Linked DNA regions of Methanothermobacter marburgensis str. Marburg. The protein of the gene in region 2 binds, or shares a complex with, the protein of the main gene of each other region. Links are inferred from orthologs where the notes say so. Each region holds a gene or a part of one and is shown on either strand. Other genes may lie near its edges. The genes, in order: pyrB and pyrI.

Region 1 (3,295 bases), 1.1 Mb from region 2 along the record:
TTAAGGATAAAAAATATCTTGACCACAGGTTTCTACCTGACAGGCTGCCTCACAGGGAGGAACAGATACGTTCAATAGCCAAGTACTGGGTTGAAGCACTGAATGGAGTCACACCACCGGACATCACAATATATGGAAAAACAGGGACAGGGAAAACTGCGGTTGCCAAATTCGCCATGAAACAGCTCAAGGAGGCATCAAGGGACTGTGATGTTAACATAAGGACGGAGTACATCCGCTGCACAGATTACACAACAGAGTACCAGGTCATAGCAAGGCTCTGCCAGCAGCTTGGTCGTGATGTCCCCTACCGTGGCTGGACAAAGGCCGAGATAGTCAACACATTCAGGAACATGTTCAAGAAAAATGCCTTTGGCCAGGACATGATACTCCTTGTTGTCCTTGACGAGATAGACATACTCCTGAGGAATGATGGTGACGGCCTGCTCTACACCCTCACAAGGACAGATAACGTCTCTATACTATCCATAAGTAACTATGTTGAATTTAAAAAGTTCATAAAACCACGCGTGAGGAGCAGTCTGAGGGACAGGGAGATAATCTTTCCACCCTACGGCGCCCAGCAACTTGTTGATATACTTGAGGAAAGATCCAGACTGTCCTTTAAGGAGGGTGCACTTGATGACGATGTAATACCCCTCTGCGCAGCACTTGCAGCCAAGGAGGAGGGTGACGCAAGGTATGCCCTTGACCTTCTCAGGACAGCAGGTGAAATTGCAGATGAAAGGGATTCTGATATGGTTAAGGGGGACTTTGTGAGGGAAGCCAAGGACTACATAGAGCACAACAAAATCACAGACATCATACTGACACTGCCCAGCCAGCAGCAGAGGGTCCTTGAGGCAATACTCTACCTCACAAAGAGAAAGGAGGAGATAACCTCAGGAAGGCTCTATGAGGTCTACAAGGAGATATCAAAGGGCGATTCAGTTTCATACAGAAGAATATTTGACTTCATAAATGAACTCGAAATGCTTGGACTCATATCAACCAACACCGTCTCCAGGGGAAGGGGAAAGGGACGCACCAATATCATAGACCTCCAGTGCGAAACTTCACTCCTGGAGGACTCACTCTGGGGAGTCTGATCTTTCTCTTATCAGCATCTTAAGAAGAGCCATTCTCACAGGCACACCGTAGAACGCCTGCCTGAAATACATCGCCTGTGGAAGCGAATCAACCTCAGGGGATATCTCATCTATCCTTGGAAGTGGGTGCATGACGATGAGATCCCTACCGGCGACCATGTCCCTGTCTATATGATAGGCCCCTCTGATCCTTGAATATTCCTCAGGGTCAGGAAAACGTTCCTTCTGTATTCTTGTAACATAGAGGACATCCACATCATCTATAACATCATCTAGCCTCTCGGTCTCTGTAACCTCGACACCACTACCTTCAAGGTCATGTATGACACTGTCGGGCATTCTGAGCTCGGGGGGCGATACAAAACTCATTTTCACACCGAAAACAGCAAGTGCATAGGCCAGTGAGTGCACTGTCCGGCCATACTTCAGGTCACCCACAAGTGCAACATTGAGGGATTCTATTTTACCAAAGAACCTCTTCATTGTGTAGAGGTCAAGGAGGGTCTGGGTGGGGTGCTGACCTGCCCCATCACCTGCGTTGATAACAGGGACATCCACAATGTCTGAGATGTAACGGGCAGCCCCCTCAAGGTTATGTCTTATAACAATTGCATCGGAGTAGCCTGCAAGCATCATTGCGGTGTCAGTTAGGCTTTCGCCCTTGGCAGCGGATGTCGCGCCTGTATCTGCAAATCCAACCACACTGCCACCCAGTCTCTTCATTGCAGTTTCAAATGAAAGTCGTGTCCTTGTTGATGGTTCATAGAACATCATCCCAAGTATCTTTCCTGTAAGAACGCTGGAGGGCCTTTCTCCAGAGGCAACTGGCTCCATATTTTCTGCTTCCCTCAGAATGAACTCTATATCATCCTTTCCAAAGTCCTTTATTGAGATAACATTTTCAAACATCAAATCCCTCTAGACCTTTCTCATGAATGTGAGGTATCCTGTGTGTCCAACCATTCTGGTCCTGGGGCGCGTACCCTGCCTCCTGACCTCAATTTCACGCTCAATTATTTCGGATGTCCTCATATCTGCAAATCCCAGCTTTGAGCCGACCCTGTGCAGAATTTTTACCTGTTCAATGTATGGGTTGTAGAAAACAGCCCACCCTCCTCTAATAAGGGATTCATGCAGATCCTCCATCAGCTCCCAGGGCTGGGGAAGATCAAGGAATACCAGGTCAAGGTCATCCTCATCTATACCCTCCTTTATGTCCCTGTTTTTTACCTCAATATTTTTAAATCCAAAGTCCCTGATGTTCCTTTCTGCAACCTCTGCAAAGTCCTGCCGTATCTCATAGGTTGTAACATGCCCTGATTCACCCACCACATTTGCCAGGTACATTGCAACTGTACCCGCACCGGTACCTGCATCAACAACCCTTGAGCCGTTCACTATTCCTGTGTATGCACAGATCATCCCTATGTCCTTGGGAAGGAGTATGGAGCACCTCCTCTCCATGAGTTCAAGGTAATCGGAGAGGCTGGGTTTAAGGACATAAACCTCCCTTCCAAGGTGGGTTCTGAGAACATCCCCTGGTCTGGCCTCCTCTATCATCCGGGACTGGATGATCCCCATGTCAGTCTGAAAGTCCTCCCCTGCCTTCAGGAGGTACTTTTTACCCCTTTCATCCATGATTATACGCAATTGATCACCCTCTCATTTTTTCTGAATCCCTGAATTCTGCTTCAATAACCTTTCTGATCTCGGATGCTATCCTTTTACCGATTCCCTCCACTTCCATGAGCTCCTTCTCTGATGCGTTCATAACAGCTTCAACAGAACCGAAACTTTCAAGGAGCCTTCTGGCATACTTGGATCCAATGTAAGGAAGTGATTCCACAATGAAGAGCTGCTTTTCCTGGAGGGTGAGGGGTTTCTTGTCTGTCCTGATACGCATGTCAGGTTTTCCCTCCCTCTGTTCCCTAAGGGCTATCCTCCTTATCATTGCAGCCGTATCTGCAGGGGACCTTGTGGGGATTATGGGTATTCCAAAGTCCACCGCAACTGATGCAAGGGCACCCCTCACAGCATCGGGGTTCATGAAGCCCGAGTAGAGGTCCTCACCCTCTATTATCATCACAGGGTGCTTGAAGTTTTCCACCATATTCCTGGCCTGCCGGTAAAGTCTCTTATCCATAATTGACCCCAGGAAATCCTGGGTGGTTTTTCTTTCAATCACA
Region 2 (3,213 bases):
AGTGTGTACTCGTCCCTCCCAAGCTTCTTATCACCCACTGAGACATAGGCTGGAAGCCTCCTGTTGGTCTTTGCGAATTCATAGACCCTCCTTGCGGCGTCACGGTATTCGGCCCTTGTGAGTGTCCCTGTATAGGTGTTGCTTGATGAACTGGCGCCGGATATTGCAGTTGTGTTCTTTCTGATGGGAAGCCCTGCTATGTACTGGGATGCAAGGTAGACCCACTCCTCCCTAGCCATTTCGGTTGTGTTACCACTGACTATACGGCGGGCATCTGCTGAGAGTGTGGTTGGATCGATCTCATGCCTTGCGATGTAAACTGATGAATTGACGGCCCTAAGGTGCTCGCCATCTGCAGAGTAGGCGTAGTCGATGAGATTCATTGCTGTGAAGTGGACCTGCTGGCTCTGGGGTAAAACCTTTGGTTCCAGGAGGAGAATACCTGCACTCCTGAGGTACTCTGAGGGTTTATTGATCCCTGCAAAGTAGACATTTGAGAAGTTATCATCCCAGGCCCTGGATAGGTAGCTGGTCTTCTCAAGGTTGAGGCTACCGTAGTTCACATAGGCCACCCCGTCGAGACTGGAGGCGTATGATCTGAGGTAACCTGATTTTATTCCTGAGATGGTACTGTACATCGTCCCGGGACATGCGGCTGCTATGTAAACAGCAAGGGATCCTGGGGGGGCATTCTTAATGGCACGGTCGGCTTCCCCGGGGGCCGGTGACCTCTCATCTATTATAACCCTGGCTGACCCTGCTATCTCTGCCTTTATGGATTCCATGAGTGTTCTTCCATTAACACCATTCAACCTGTCTGAACTCAAGTATATGGTCTCTGGCGTACCTGAAGCGTAGCGGTTCATTATAACAGATGTGGTTGGATAGCATGATGACCAGAGAACGGTTCCATTGACTCTGACTGATGTGGATGTGGAGAATACGCCTGATCTCCAGAGTGTCATCGCCACGGGGAGAAGCGACCTGGGTGCCATGATAACAGGTCCCGATTTTGGCTGGAGGGCGCTCAGTGTGGCTGAATCACTGCCATACCACACCCTCTGGTAGGGTATGCCAAGGCCCTTCAGTGATGATGAGGGTATGGCTGATGCAGGGGCGCATATGATTATCTTCTTGGGCTTCAAACGCTTTATCTCTGTTTTTGTGGCTGATGGCAGCGTCTTTCCACTTATAAGGAGGGGGGCATCATTTTTTATTGCAGCATATGCTGCTGAGATATCTGACCCGGTTCCAAGGACAACCACGTTGCTCCTGCTCCAGTAACGTGCAAGTGAGGATGTCCTTGCAGGGATACGGGTCCCATTAACCTTAACATCACCAACAACAACTGTGTCCATCCCCTTAACATACTTGAGGACGGACTTCTCTGGAGTGTAACTGCTCACCACAAGACCACTTTTTGTATGGGCTGCCGCAGGTGCCGTTATAATGGTATGGGATGAATCGGTTACAAAAACAGCACCGGCTGCCGGCGATACAAGAAACAGGAACATGATGACCAGTACAGATACATTAATCTCTCTCATGCAATCACTCCTAAAACTGGGATTCTATCTCCTCGGTCTCAATGAGGCGCTCACAGTAATAGCATCGCAGCATCACAGGTTCCTTTGATATTACATAGAACCTGTTCTCAACGCCCTCATCGCTGTTGGTGATACAGTTGGGGTTGGGACACCTCAGGATGCCCCTAACCTCATCCAGAAGCCTCACCTTGGCCTTTTCAACAATCTTGTAATCCCTTATGATGTTTATGGTGGCCCGCGGGGCTATCAGGGCTATCTGATCCACCTCTGATGACTCAAGTTCCCTGTTCTCTATCTTAACAATGTCCTTGGAGCCAAGCTGGGATGAATCCATGTTCATGGCAACCGTCACCTTGCTCCTTCCATCGGGCAATCCAAGGATATTGAGTACATTGAGGGCCCTGTTGGCGGTTATATGGTCTATAACCGTCCCGTTCTTTATCGGCTTGACCCGCAGTTCAAAGGGTTTCTTCATCTCATACCCACCTTCAGATCACCTTCTACCCAGATTGAAGGTTTCAATGAACTTTGCATACACTGGCCTTGTTATAAATACACCTATGAGCACACCAAGGACGGTGGTGAATGCGAAACCTGCAAGGAGACCTATACCGGTGGCACCCCTTGCAAAGCCAACGTAGGCCAGCGGAAGCATTGCAGCTATAAGGGTACCTGCAGATGCGAATATTATGAAGAAGGCATCCTTTATCCTGAACTTACGTCTGGTTCTCCTGCCCTCACCTGCCAGTACCTCGTCTGTTATGATGATCTGGTCATCCACACCGGTACCTATGGCTGCCAGCATACCTGCTATTGCCGCAAGGTCAATGTTCCACCTTATAACAGCAGCAGCACCAAGGATGATTATGAGTTCCGCAAGTGTCGTCATGAAGATGGGCACAACAAGGATGGGTGTCCTGTAGCGTATTATGAGTATGACGGCAATTGCAAGGACAGCAAGAAGCCCTGCGATGAGTGCACCCTCCACAAACTGTTTTCCAAGTTCTGCAGATACACTGCTCACACCAACAATTTTAACCTTCACAGGAAGAGACCCTGATTTCAGGAGTGTCTCTATCTCCTTGGCCTGAGCCTCAGCCTCTTCCTTGCTGTTCTCAGCCCCGGTTATACTGACATCAGTGGTCGGTTTTCCTGTTGCAACCTCCGGTGAAATCTCAGGGGAGGTGATCAGACGGTCATCCAGGTACATGTTGACTGGCTGCCCTGCTTTGCCCCTGGCAGCCTCAGCGAACCTCTGCGCCCCTGCAGTTGAAAGCTTGAAGGGCACCTCCCATTCATTGGCTGTGATTATGGGTGCCTGAACACTCACAATGTCCGCCCCTGTGAGGACGGTCTCGTTTCCTATCCTGGCCTCAAATTTACCTGGTTTACCAACTATGTCTGCAACCTGATCTGGCTGGACCCCTGCAATTTCAACTATAACGTTCTGATCGCCACTGGCACGCACCTTCACGTCCTTGACACCGAATATGTTGAGCCTCTTGTCCAGCACGCTTGTCACTGTATTCATTGTGGCAGCATCCACCGGCTTTTCAAGCTTTATCTGTATGAGCGAACCCCCCTTGAGGTCAAGACCCTGCTGGATCCCCAGGGTTGACACCGCAGCTATACTGCCTGCAACGAGGACAAGGAGGAGTATAACCCT

The links.
Region 1: the proteins of pyrI (region 2) and pyrB are in contact, whole or in part, in a crystal structure (PDB 2BE9), measured with the Sulfolobus acidocaldarius proteins. The link is inferred for Methanothermobacter marburgensis str. Marburg from one-to-one orthologs. Residues at the interface, in WP_011278410.1 of Sulfolobus acidocaldarius: Asn115, Tyr117, Cys118, Ile119, Asn122, Asp123, Val124, Glu125, Ala126, Arg141, Glu143, Tyr144, Cys145, Glu146, Ile148; in WP_011278411.1 of Sulfolobus acidocaldarius: Asn83, Leu84, Ala85, Asp86, Arg89, Lys103, Tyr104, Asp105, Gly106, Ala107, Arg109, Phe110, Glu113, His127, Arg169, Glu192.

Annotation. Positions count from the first base shown.
Region 1 is NC_014408.1:141-3,435, forward strand. What follows is about bases 56-3,024. They hold pyrB (aspartate carbamoyltransferase), read right to left. Parts: upstream 2,019-3,024; coding sequence 1,092-2,018; downstream 56-1,091. Other genes in these bases: cdc6-1 (ORC1-type DNA replication protein Cdc6-1), read left to right, coding at 56-1,109; MTBMA_RS00015 (tRNA (adenine-N1)-methyltransferase), read right to left, coding at 2,028-2,759; MTBMA_RS00020 (DEAD/DEAH box helicase), read right to left, coding at 2,764-3,024. In the rest of the region: more of cdc6-1, read left to right, coding at 1-55; more of MTBMA_RS00020, read right to left, coding at 3,025-3,295. UniProt on the Methanocaldococcus jannaschii protein: Catalyzes the condensation of carbamoyl phosphate and aspartate to form carbamoyl aspartate and inorganic phosphate, the committed step in the de novo pyrimidine nucleotide biosynthesis pathway.
Region 2 is NC_014408.1:1,149,533-1,152,745, reverse strand. Bases 291-3,177 are described here. They hold pyrI (aspartate carbamoyltransferase regulatory subunit), read right to left. Parts: upstream 2,023-3,177; coding sequence 1,558-2,022; downstream 291-1,557. Other genes in these bases: MTBMA_RS06075 (preprotein translocase subunit SecD), read right to left, coding at 2,041-3,177; MTBMA_RS06085 (pseudomurein-binding repeat-containing protein), read right to left, coding at 291-1,547. In the rest of the region: more of MTBMA_RS06085, read right to left, coding at 1-290; more of MTBMA_RS06075, read right to left, coding at 3,178-3,213. UniProt on the Methanocaldococcus jannaschii protein: Involved in allosteric regulation of aspartate carbamoyltransferase.